3 regions of the Desulfitobacterium metallireducens DSM 15288 genome follow, and region 1 is predicted to be linked to each of the others. Evidence: riboswitches for the same ligand, from Rfam matches in the RefSeq annotation. Region 1 holds a riboswitch; each other region holds the start of a gene.

Region 1 (4,246 bases):
TCATATACGATACAAGTGGTGCGGGAGACAGGACTTACATATTGATGTAGAATGTTACGCCTACATTTCTATCATATTTAATTCTTACGATTTTACCATCTAGAGTATAATCCTTATTTACATTACTCGTATCTTCCCAAGCAAGAGGAAGAATTAGTGAAGCCAAATAATCAGATTGTCCCGGAAGGAAGAATTCCCAAAGATGTTTCGCTGTGTTTTGCATAGACTCATTTTCTAAATCTTTAACAAGCATTGTTCCTTTGTCTGAATCTCCTGTAGGTGAGCTAACATAGATAGCATCCATGGATTCACCAAATTTTGTTGTTCCGTAAAAGATATATTCACCGTTAGTTTGTTTAATCATACCTAATTGAGTTGCTAATTTATCTAAAGGCTTATCTGAACTGATAACAGTTTGTCCTTGTAAATATTTTGCTGTATCACTAACAGCTAAATCGGAAACCACAGCGGGTCCACCAAAGGATACAATATCAGGAGTGACATTTGCCGTATGCAGTTGTTTAAAATAATCGGCAATTGCAGGAGGGAGTGAAGAAGAAGTACTGTTCACTAAAACAATCGGGTCTCCTGTAAGGGAGGCTAAAGCACTTCCTGCAAGAGCATCAGGGAAATTATTGCCCGAGGCAAGGTATAAATTTTCGGGATTTAAGGAAAAGGTTTTAAGAATTTGTCCTGCAGTCTCGTAACGGTCAGCACCCGAGAGACGAGTAATTGAGGTACTAGGAACAAGAGACTGAACTTGAGCCTTGATACTCTCAGGAACAGCTCCAATCCCTCCTATAATGTAAACCTGGGAAGGTTGGTCACTGGTCAAGAAATCTTTTACTCCTTGAGGCATTCCTTCTGACCCAACTAAAAGAATGGGGTATCCTTTACTACTGGCAATACTCGAAATGCTCAAAGCATCTGGAAAATTTTCTCCAGAAGCAATGACGACGGGTGTATTTTTAGGGGCATTGATTTTTTGAGTAATTAAGTTGTTTGTATCGAATCGGTCTTGACCGCCAATTCGTTCAATATTCGAGAACCCTGCTTGATTGAGTTGGTCGATAAAGTCTCGTCCGAGAACCCCCGCTCCCCCGATAATGTGAACTGTTCCCGACTTGTTAAGATGTTGTTTGATATAGTCCATAGCTTCGGTTGAACTCTGAGCCGTACTATCGGCAAGAAGAATGGGAGCATTCAGTTTCTTGGCTAATACACTAGCGGATAGAGCATCGGGAAAGTTATTCCCTGAAGTCAAAATGACATCATTAGCTGTGCCGTTATTCAGTTGTTCTGAAATCGCTTTAGCGGTCTGGAATCGGGATGTACCAAACAGGCGTTGAACAGCAGCCCCTTGTACTCTAACGGCTTGGGCTGTCTCAGCCTGGACAGGAATGCTTCCAAGGGTCATGGAAGTAAGGAAAATCGGAAGTGCAAGCCCCAATATTATTTTCTTTTTCATCAATTACTCCTCCGCTTCTTTAAAATCATTTATTTCTTTTTTCCATCATGACGGCAATCTTTCTCATTACACAATTAGCGACCTGGCAATCGTCAGCCACACTGGACGACCCATAGCTTTGCGTCCCTGACTTTCGCCAGGTTTGCCTTTGTCATTGTTTTTATATGATTTTCTCATTCTTCAAACTCCACCCGTTCTATAAAGCGCGTCGAATCTTGCATTAAGTTTACATAAGTATCCTGATGGAGACATCTTCCTTCCCTATCAAACAGCAAGTGAATAAGAGGTCGGATTGGCTTTTGGATAGGTACAGCTATTACCACCCCAACTTCACCTGTGTTTAGGGAAATTCTTGTGTTTTCGGGATAGAGGGTTAACGATTCTTTTAAAGCTTGAACCACTTTCGGATTAAAGTCTTTCCCTGATTCAGCAATAATCATTTCCAATGCATGATAAGGAGGCAACCCTTTTCGGTACGGTCTGTCCGCGGTCAAGGCTTCAAAAACATCAGCGACTGCTACAATTTGGGCATTCCTGTGAATATCATTTCCTTTCAATCCATAAGGATATCCCAATCCATTCCATCGTTCATGATGTTCTTTAATTATTGCCACAACACCCGGTAATAATGGGGTGTTTATTAACAATCCTTCGCCTATTAACGGATGTCGTTTCATGATTGCAAATTCTTCTTCTGTTAAACCTGCAGGTTTGTTAAGAATCGCCCTGGGTATTCTTAGTTTCCCTAAATCATGAAGGAATGCTCCCAAGGTTAAATCTCTAAGTTCTTTCTCTTCATACCCTAAACGCGTTCCTATGAGTGCAGAAAGCAATGCGACGTTAATGACATGTTTAAAAAGCTCATAATCATTTTTCTTAAATAAACTATAATTTAGTCTACCCGAATAAAAATCCATATGAATATCTTGTACCGAGAATTTATTGAGAATTTCTTCTACAAATTCTACTGTCTTTTCAATCTGTTCAGCTTCAATCATCCTTGCTTCATGATAAATACTCCATAAAGAACCAACGAGATTGACGTAGCCATCTTTCGGAATCTTTTTGATATTCTTTGTTCGGTGTATCAAAGAATTGTGGTTTTGTAGCACATAAACTTCATGATTTTTGATGCGTTTACGTATGCTTTCATTAATGAAAAGACCTTTTTTTAGTAACAAATTCCCTTTTGGATCAAATAAGTCTGCACATGCTGTCTCATTCAAAAATGAACTTGGACTTAACCTTTTCTTCACCAAATCCATTAAAAATATCCCTTCCTTGTTCAATCTCAAACATTTTACTTTAAAATAATCTTAAAGTAGTAGGATTTACATCGATTTCTACTATATCACAATATTCCCCATATTTTTTACTTTTTTTTCGAATTATTCCGACATATTTCTTACTATAAACAGCTTACGCATTGCTAATAAATTCCCCTCTGGGGAAATATTCAATATCTCATCCCACTGAAACTCTTTGTTGATTTTCCTTATTCTTTTCGACATAAAAAATCCTCCTTTTCCGTTCATCATTCAAACGGTTAAAGGAGGATTTTATTATATACGTATATAAGTGGTGCGGGAGACAGGACTTGAACCTGCACGGTTACCCGCTGGTACCTAAAACCAGTGCGTCTGCCAGTTCCGCCACTCCCGCATCTTTGTCCAAGCCCGTAGAAGAGCCGAACAAATAATATTGTAACGTATTTCTCTCAGATTGACAAGACTTTAATATTGTTATTTTTTGTTAATCTTTGTTTTGATTATTTTTGTTTTTATTATCTTGATCCCCGTGTTCCTTCTCAGTAGAAATCTTTTCAGATTGATTTAATTGAGTTTGTTGTGTTGGCTGTGCTTGTAGAGTTTGTTGTTGCTCCATATTTAAATCTTCTTGATCTTCTTTATCTTGCTCCTCTTTATTAGATTCGTTACCATTTGTAATATGCTCAGCTTTCTTTAACCCAAGATCCACTTGGAATTGCTCGAGAGCTTGCTTTTCTTGTTTTTTCAATTGCGCTTGATTCTGAGTTTCGGTCATATTTGTTGTGTTATCTACGTTAGAAGTTTGTACAGTGGTTGTAGTTGTAGAATCGGCTGTATTGTCACGATCATCAGTACGGCCGTCCATTTTTTCAGCTTTGGTCACGGCCTTTTCAACTGAGCGAACAATATTCAGTGCAAGTTTTTGAGCCGCTTGAGGTGGGAGCTTTTCTAACAGGTTTCCTAGAACCACCATGTTATTGCTGTTGACTTGGGTCAAAGCAGCTTGAACCTTTTGGGCCGTTTCAGAATTAGGATCCTTAACTTGATCTAAGAACATTTGAGCCTGCTCAATCTTTTCGTTGTATACAGTGAGTGTCTTCTCGGCTTTATCCATATCGCCCTTCTCAATCATGACTTTCGCTTCTGCTAAATTTTCTACAGCCTGTTGTTCGACAACTTCAGCTTTTTTCACGGGATCAAAGGTTAGCGCAACTTGAAGTTTGCCGATCAACGTTTCGAACCAATACAAAGGAGAATCCGGTAAAGTTCCAGGGTCAACTGTTTCACCATTCTGATCCTGCACCGTTGTCGCAGCAGGGTCTTCTGTCGTTACTGTAGCATCAGTTTGAGTTGAAGAGGTTACCGTAGAAGGATCGCTAGATTGAGTGGTTGTCAAGGTAACAGTTGATGTCCCTGTCGGCAATGTCTCAGCCATTACCAGGCCAGGAGCAACTGGGAATGATAAAAGAGCAGCTGTTAAAGCAAGAGCAATGTGTTTCTTCAAAATAAT
Region 2 (4,246 bases), 1.3 Mb from region 1:
CATACTCGTTCCCATTTTCATGTTGGAGCTGCACGTCAACACAGTGGATTATGACGTATTTCTCAGAATTGCACGATTCTTAACATGGATGAACGAAAGGCAGGTATTTTCAGTGAAGATTCAATTACAATCCATTGGTACTATTCATTCTCCTTATCTTCCAGGACTTCCAATCCCTCATCAACCCCCAGAAAACGCCCCTGGTGAATTCTGGATAACACTTGATCCAGAGTATCAAGCAGGCCTCGATCAACTACTAACTTACCGCTATCTTTATGTTTTCTTTTATTTAGACCAAATTAAAGAAAACATTAATCTTCATATTCATCCTTCCTGGGCACCGGAAATAGAAGTTGGCATCTTCGCCAGTCGTTCCCCCAAACGTCCCAACCCAATCGGCTTAAGCATCGTCGAGTTAAAGGGGATTGAAGGAAACGAAATTCTGATTTCTGGAATTGATGTCTATAATGGCACCCCGTTACTAGATCTCAAACCCTATATTCGTGCAATTGACCTCAAATCAGATGCTAATGATGGCTGGTTTGATCAGCTTCAGGATAAAGATCATTTAGTTGCACATATGTTAGGCCTTCAGCATGAGCATGAGCATGAGCATACTCATGTCCACAACCAGGAACACAGTCATAAACAGGCGCATCATACCCATGTTCCTTCTTCGCCTAAGCTTTCAAGAAGCCTGCGAGTAACTTCAAAAAAAACCTCTCAAAAATAAAAAGATAAAAAATTACCTCCGTATCATGATGCGGAGGTAATTTGATTTAATGCAGTGGAGAAGGAGATTGAGGCTTTGTCACTGGTGAAGGATTAGGGGACTGCGGTTGAGCAAATTGTGGATTGTTGCGAGTACGATCCGTATATCCTGGCCCTATCTCACCCGGGCTATCAGGTCCGCGATCCTTACCGTATTGAGCGGGTCCACCATATTTCTCGTTAGGATTTTCTTCATATTGAATCCCATTCCCTTGATTCCAAGGTCCCCGAGCATCTCCCATTCCCGTAGACAGGTTCATATACTTTTTCGAGAACTCTGAATCACGGAAATTCTTATTCACGCCTGTCCCTGCCAAAGTATTAATAGCTTGCATGAAGGAAAAGTTATGAGACTCTTCCCGACTAAGTAGGAAACGAACCATGTCTTTAACTCCAGCGTCATCTGTTTGTTGGAGCAACCGTTCATAAATCAATTTAGCCCTAAGCTCCGCTGTTGAATTAGAAGAGAGATCGGTATACAGGTCCCCAGTGGATTCAATATATGCCCCTGTCCAAGGAATTCCCATCGAATTCATCAAGGGAGGTCCCCCTGCCAAGAGTGCCATATGGAGTGCCGGAAAATCGCGAGAAATATTGTCTGTTGGTCCAAGAAGCAGCGAAATGCACTCGCCGACCATTTCTAAGTGGCTCATTTCTTCCGCAGCAATATCTTGAAGCATATCCCGTATTTTGGAATCATTACACGCTACACTTTGCGTCATGTATTGCATTGCGGCTTTAAGCTCACCATGGGGCCCACCAAATTGCTCGAGCAATAGATTCGCGAATCTCGGATCAGGCTGATCCACATGAACGGTATATTCCATATCTTTGATATGTTTGAACAACGCGAAACCCTCCTTCTCGAAGTTAAAATACAATCATGCTTATTTTCTGTAGAAAAATCAAATACTATCCAAAAAGAATTGCATCTGCAATCTGATTATTGTAGAATACTAATAATTGTATAATCTTTTATTGTGTTGGGGTAAACTTCGTGAAAGCGAAGGACGCTAAAGCTATGGGTCTACGGTTGATTACATGAGCAAACATCAGCTAAGATCGCCAAGCTACAAGTTTTTTGAACTTCTCAGGGGAGAGCGGTTCCTTTTTAGGACTGCTCTCCTTTTATTTTTTAAGGAGGGAATTAACTGTGACAGATCAAACAAGGAAAAGGATTAATTTCTTACAAGAATTTTCGATTCCCCTTATTGCAGGCGTAATAATGGCTTTAATCTGGGCCAATTTAACACCTGAAAGCTACAATCACTTTGTTCACAATAAATTATTCGGTAATTTCTCACTTCACTTTTTTGTCAATGATATTTTTATGGTCTTCTTTTTCGCTATGGCGACAGTGGAAATCACCCAAAGTCTATTACCCGGTGGGGACTTAAATCCCCTTAAACGGGCTATCAGCCCTATTATGGCAACCTTTGGTGGAGTTATTGGTCCAGTCGTTATTTATCTAGTTCTTAATCACTTTATGGGTAGCCCCGATTTTCTCAAAGGGTGGGGAATTCCTACTGCGACTGACATCGCTTTAGCCTGGCTAGTTGCCAGACTTGTCTTCGGAGCATATCATCCGGCTGTTTCCTTTTTATTATTATTAGCGATCGCAGATGATGGAATTGGTCTTTTAATCATTACCCTCTTTTATCCTGATCCGTTAAATCCAATAGCTCCTGTGTGGCTATTGTTTACGCTTACTGGAATGTTAATTGCTTACTTTTTGAGAAAAAAGAATGTTAAAAACTACTGGCCATATATTATCTTCGGAGGAACATTGAGTTGGATCGGTCTTTATTTAACCGGTATCCATTCATCGCTTGCCTTAGTCTTTATTGTTCCATTTTTGCCGCATCCTACAAAAGAGCAGGCCGGTCTGTTTGAAGACGATCCCGAAGATCCAGACCCTTCAACTTTAAAGGAATTTGAACACGATTGGAAAATCTTCGTCGATTTTGGGCTCTTATTATTTGGTTTGACGAATGCAGGTGTTCAGTTCTCGGGAATCAGTACAGTGACTTGGTTAGTATTTTTTGCCTTAGTCATTGGCAAAACATTAGGGGTCTTCACAATGGGTTCACTTTCCGCTTTAATCGGTTTTCCGCTACCTAAAGGAATGAATCATAAAGACCTTTTTGTTGCTGGGCTGGTCGCATCAATGGGACTTACCGTTGCCTTATTTGTAGCTGGTGTAGCCTTTACTGATCCAAGTCTTCAAGGAGCTGCTAAAATGGGTGCACTCTTTAGTGCTGGATCTGTATTTTTATCTTTTATTGCCAGTAAGTTGCTTAGAATTCAAAGAAAAGCAACTGAAGTCTCAAATACCCAACATAAACAGAATTAAGTTTTGAGCGTAATTCTGTATACATTTTCATTTGCCTTGAAATTCACTAGAAAATATGCTAATTTAATATTAACAATGGTTAGAGCAAAGGCGCTCTTAGAAGACTTTTCGAAAGTTGAGAAGTCTATAAGGGTGTCTTTTTCTGTTTTTATAACTTTATAGTAAATAATTAAAATATGCATAAAGGAAGGGATAAGAAATGGATATCTTCGGAGCTAATGTTTTTAACAACTCAGTAATGAAAGAACGCCTGCCTAAAAATACGTACAGAGCATTAAGGAAAACAATTGATGAAGGAACTCCTTTGGAGCCGGCAGTTGCTGATGTCGTCGCCAATGCCATGAAAGATTGGGCCCTTGAGAAAGGTGCAACCCACTTTACGCACTGGTTTCAACCGATGACTGGGGTCACCGCAGAAAAGCATGATGCCTTTATTTCTCCTACAGCTGACGGCAATGTTATTATGGAGTTTTCCGGAAAAGAACTCATTAAAGGTGAGCCTGATGCATCTTCTTTCCCTAATGGCGGAATTCGTTCAACCTTCGAAGCACGAGGTTACACTGCTTGGGATTGTACTTCTCCTGCCTTCTTGCATGAAGATGCTGGCGTCGTCACCCTTTGTATTCCGACCGCCTTTTGTTCCTACACTGGCGAAGCCCTCGACCGAAAAACGCCTTTATTACGTTCTATGGAGACCCTCAACAAACAGGCGCTTCGAATCCTACAGCTTTTTGGTAACACAGAGAGTAAGCGTGTCATTGCAACTGTTGGAGCAGAGCAAGAATACTTTTTGATTGATAAAAAGTTCTATATGCAAAGAACGGACTTATTGCTCACGGGACGTACGCTATTCGGCGCCATGCCTCCTAAAGGCCAAGAGATGGAAGATCATTATTTTGGGAGTATCAATGAACGGGTTACCGCTTACATGCAAGACGTCAATGTTGAGTTATGGAAACTCGGGATTCCCGCCAAAACACAACACAAAGAAGTCGCACCAGGCCAATATGAAATTGCTCCGATTTTTGAATCCACGAATATCGCTACAGATCATAATCAGCAAGTTATGGAAACTCTGCAAAAAGTTGCAACTCGTCATGATTTAGTTTGTTTACTCCATGA
Region 3 (4,246 bases), 520 kb from region 1:
CGAGCCCTTGCCCTCATTCTTATGATTCTCTACCATTTTATTTATGACTTGGATTTCTTCACTTCTGCCCCAGTTCAGGTCGATTCTTGGTATTGGTTTGTAGAAGGAAAGATTTCGGCCGTCTTGTTTATCTTCCTAGCAGGAGTGAGTAGCGGTTTCAGTCACCATCCATTCCGCAATGCTGTCAAAATCTTATCCTGGGCTCTGATTATCACCTTACTTACCTATATCGCAATGCCCGAGTCCTATATCCGCTTTGGAATACTCCATTTTCTGGGGGTGATGGCTCTTCTTTATCCCTTTCTCCAAAAACGTTCAACGGCTTTTTTAAGCTTCTACTCACTCTTTGCCCTAATCTTGGGATTCGTTTTATCTAACACGTATATCTCAGGACCTTGGCTTCTCCCTTTAGGAGTATATTACCCTGGATTTTCAACGATCGATATTTATCCTTTCTTTCCTTATAGTGGAGTTTCAGCTTTAGGAATCCTTTTCTACCGGTTTAAGTATGTTTCTTCTGATTTACAGGCCTCTTATTCTTTACCGTCTATAATAGAAAAGATGAGCAAACATTCTTTGCTCATCTATCTTATCCATCAGCCTATTCTTTTGTCTATTTTATTCCTAGTGCAAAAGACTTTCTTTTAACTCCTATGCTTAGTTGATCTTGTACTTAGCTAAAGACTGGTCTAGTTCTTCAGCCATCTTCGCTAGGAGCTGACTTGAAGAGGCGATCTCCTCCATCGAAGCGGCTTGTTCTTCTGAAGAAGCAGATACATTCTGAGTTTGATCAGCAATAACCCGACTGATCTGATCCAAATCGCGTACAGAAGAAGCAATTCGTTCATTTCCTTGGGTCATTTGCTCCATTTCCTCTGAAATCCCTTTGACCTGAGCCACAACTTTTTCGATTTGTTGTGCAATTTCTTCAAAGGCTTCTCCGGCTTGGGCTACGACCTTGGATCCCGTTTCTACGACAGAAGTCCCATTATTCATGGCACTAACGGCTTTCTCTGTATCTTGTTGCATACTGGCAATTAAATGCGCAATTTCCTTCGCTGCTTCTTGTGATTGTTCAGCTAATTTGCGAACTTCATCTGCAACTACAGCAAACCCTCTTCCTTGTTCGCCAGCCCGAGCTGCTTCAATCGCGGCATTCAGCGCAAGTAAGTTTGTTTGATCAGCAATGGCCGAGATGGTATCCACAATCTTGCCAATATCCTGAGATCTCTCGCCCAATTGAAGTGTGATTTCAGCAGAACGGTTCACCACAGACTGGATTTGTTTCATTTGTTCTATCGTTGTCGTAATCGCAGTACGACCTTCATCTGCTGATTGTGCTGTCCTTTCTGCAAAACTAACAACATTTCCTGTATTTGCTTGAATTTGTTCCGCACCCGCAGCGAGCTGCTCAGCTACAGCTGCTACTTCATCGACCGTCGTCTTTTGTTTTTCCGCGCCTTGAGCCATTTCTGTTACTGAAACGGCAACTTCACTGGAAGCTTGAGCAGATTGCTCGGCTCCAGCGGTTAACTCTTGAGAAGTAGCTGCAACTTGTGAGGAGGCTTGGGAAACTCTCTGAACAAGCTCACGCAAACTATCTGACATTTTATTGAAAGAATCCGCTAAATCGCCCAACTCATCTTTTGAAGACACATTCAGCTTTTCTCGAGTGAAATCCCCATTGGCAACAGCTTTACTCTCCTCTGCTACCTCGATAATGGGTCGGGATATTTTACGACTAAAATAAAGTGCAAAAGCAATAACTGCAACTAACGCGACCAGAATAATTCCTACGTTAATCCCTACCTGTTTACGCATATCTGCCTGGTATGTAGCTTGTTTCTCGCTCACACTTTTCTCAATATTATCGACCCAGTCCCCGGTACCGATAACCCAATTATAGGGTTTAAAAAGGAGCGTGTATCCTCTTTTCGGTAGCGGTTGTGTTTCATTGGGTTTAGCAAATTGATAATCGCTGTAACCCCCACCTTCTTGCTGCCCATTCTTAATAAATTCTTTTACATATTCAACCCCGTTGGGATCTTTAGATGCAAGACGGCTTTTCCCTTCTGTATCTCTTCCTAAAAGAACAACATTTATGCCTTCTGTCGTATCGATCCAAAAATAGTTGCTCCCATTAAAACGCAAGTCACGAACGAGATTAGCCGCTTTCACTTTAGCCTGCTCCTCTGTCAGTAACCCCTTTTGCTGTTCATTATAAACATTTTGTACTAAACTCGTAGCTGTTTCAACTTGTGCCTTCATCATAGCATCATATTCCTGAAATAAAGTTTCTCGATAATCCTGAATTTCATTATCCACGAGTTGAACTTGACTATAGACACTGTACCCTCCAACAAAGGCAGCCATAATCATGGCTATGAGCAAAAACGAAGCGATAAACTTAGACTTAATTTTTTTCAATTTATTCGTCCCCTTTAACTTTTTTAAAAAAATAAATCCCTGTATGGCGTTGCCAAAACAAGGATCAATTCGTCGTATCCTTTAACATGGCAACCCGACTATCTTTACCTCTGCCGAGGCTTTAGACTCGTAGCTTTGCGTCCTCGGCTTTCACTGAGTTTGCCTTTACAAATGTTTTGAAATAATCTCATAATTATCTTAATTTTCGACTTTCTCTTTTATTATCACCTTATTGGTTAAGAATTTCAACAATTATTTCTAATAATTGCAAAATAAAACTTTGGGAGTTCTATTGAAAGAATTGTCCAAATTGTACTACAATTAAAGAAAGTATATAAACAGGTCATCAAAGGTTTTACTTCGACCAAGGGAAGGGTAGGAAAGGGGAAAAAGGATGGAAAACCGATTTAAGGAGTCTCTGCTCGATAAGAAAACGATGTCTGTAACCTGGGAATTAGTTCCCGGTAGAGGCGCTCGAGAGAAAGCCCAAGAAAGTGCCCTCCTCGCTGCTGAACAAGCAGCCAAAGGAGGAAAGGTCCATGCCTTAACTATCACTGATAATCCCGGCGGAAATCCAGCGATGCTTGCAGACTATTTAGGTGAAGAGATCTTAAAACTAGGGATTGAACCTCTCGTCCACTTTACATGTAAAGACAAAAACCGTAACCAAATGGAAAGTCAACTTTATGCACTTGATCGTGCTGGAGTCCGTAATCTTTTAGTCATGACCGGAGACTACACCGAGTCAGGTTTCCAAGGGCGACCTAAGCCTGTTTTCGATCTTGATCCAACTCATGGTGTTGAATTGATCGGTGAAATGAACCATGGCTTGGAGTATCCCGGAATGAAAGGAATCATCCGTCACCAACCGAGTGATTTCTTTGCCGGAGCCGCTGTCTCTCCCTTCAAAGCAACTGAAGCGGAGCAGATGGTTCAATATTTTAAAATGAAAAAGAAAATAGCCAGCGGAGCTGAATTTATAGTGACTCAGCTTGGATATGATGCCCGTAAATTTCATGAAGTCCTTCAGTTTATAAAATTAAATGATTTAAATATTCCTATCATCGGTAATATTTACATTCTTCCTTATGGAGCCGCTCGGATCATGAACCAGAATAAACTTCCGGGCTGTGTTGTCACTGATAAACTCTTAGCTGAACTAGATCAAGAAAAAAAAGCTGAAGATAAAGGGTTAAGCGCCCGCCTACTCAGAGCGGCCAAAATGTATGCGATCATGAAGGGGATGGGCTTTGCTGGAGTACACATCGGCGGAAATAACGTTAAATACGAACAAGTTGAGTACATTATTAATAAGGGTGAAGAACTCAGTTCAAAATGGATGGATCTTATTCGTGAATTTGATTATCCTATCCCGGGTGGATTTTATTATTATGAAAAAGATGAGAAGACAGGACTCAATACAACAATCCCTGTTGATCGAAAGAATCTCCCGCTTAATGCTCCTGTCGGAGCAAGCTTCCGTGCCTTGCGTCTAATGCACAGCCTTATCTTTACTCCCAATCAAGCCTTTTTCCCAATTATGAGAAGTATTTATAAAGCACGAAAGAACCCCCGTAAACATAGTCTAGAACATGTCATTAAAGTGATCTCGAATGACTGTAAGGATTGTGGCGATTGTGCTTTACTGGATATGGCCTATCTTTGCCCCATGTCCCAATGCCCTAAAAATCAACGTAACGGGGCCTGTGGCGGAAGCTTTCAAGGCTGGTGTGAAGTCTATCCTAACGAAAAACAATGTGTCTATGTCAGAGCTTATTCACGCTTAAAGAAAGTTGGCGAAGAGCATCAACTGGATTCC

Evidence for each region. A riboswitch is a leader RNA that binds a small molecule or an ion and turns the genes downstream of it on or off. The one in region 1 is predicted to bind cyclic di-GMP.
Region 2: it holds a riboswitch for cyclic di-GMP, as region 1 does, so the genes downstream of both, DESME_RS03855 (Na+/H+ antiporter NhaA) here and DESME_RS13120 (cell wall-binding repeat-containing protein) in region 1, are expected to answer to the same signal.
Region 3: it holds a riboswitch for cyclic di-GMP, as region 1 does, so the genes downstream of both, DESME_RS00210 (methyl-accepting chemotaxis protein) here and DESME_RS13120 (cell wall-binding repeat-containing protein) in region 1, are expected to answer to the same signal.

What each region holds. Positions count from the first base shown of each region.
Region 1 covers NZ_CP007032.1:2,696,111-2,700,356, forward strand. The annotation lists gene DESME_RS13120 (cell wall-binding repeat-containing protein) at 35-1,468, opposite strand; cyclic di-GMP riboswitch class I at 1,542-1,625, opposite strand; gene DESME_RS13125 (HD-GYP domain-containing protein) at 1,642-2,733, opposite strand; gene DESME_RS16405 (hypothetical protein) at 2,857-2,979, opposite strand; tRNA gene DESME_RS13130 (tRNA-Leu) at 3,048-3,130, opposite strand; gene DESME_RS13135 (DUF5667 domain-containing protein) at 3,221-4,240, opposite strand.
Region 2 covers NZ_CP007032.1:801,572-805,817, reverse strand. The annotation lists gene DESME_RS03870 (energy-coupling factor ABC transporter ATP-binding protein) at 1-54, shown strand, start outside; gene tsaA (tRNA (N6-threonylcarbamoyladenosine(37)-N6)-methyltransferase TrmO) at 113-733, shown strand; gene DESME_RS03860 (manganese catalase family protein) at 780-1,619, opposite strand; cyclic di-GMP riboswitch class I at 1,749-1,849, shown strand; gene DESME_RS03855 (Na+/H+ antiporter NhaA) at 1,925-3,124, shown strand; gene DESME_RS03850 (glutamine synthetase III family protein) at 3,324-4,246, shown strand, end outside.
Region 3 covers NZ_CP007032.1:41,948-46,193, reverse strand. The annotation lists gene DESME_RS00215 (heparan-alpha-glucosaminide N-acetyltransferase) at 1-648, shown strand, start outside; gene DESME_RS00210 (methyl-accepting chemotaxis protein) at 658-2,427, opposite strand; cyclic di-GMP riboswitch class I at 2,513-2,601, opposite strand; gene DESME_RS00205 (methylenetetrahydrofolate reductase C-terminal domain-containing protein) at 2,822-4,246, shown strand, end outside.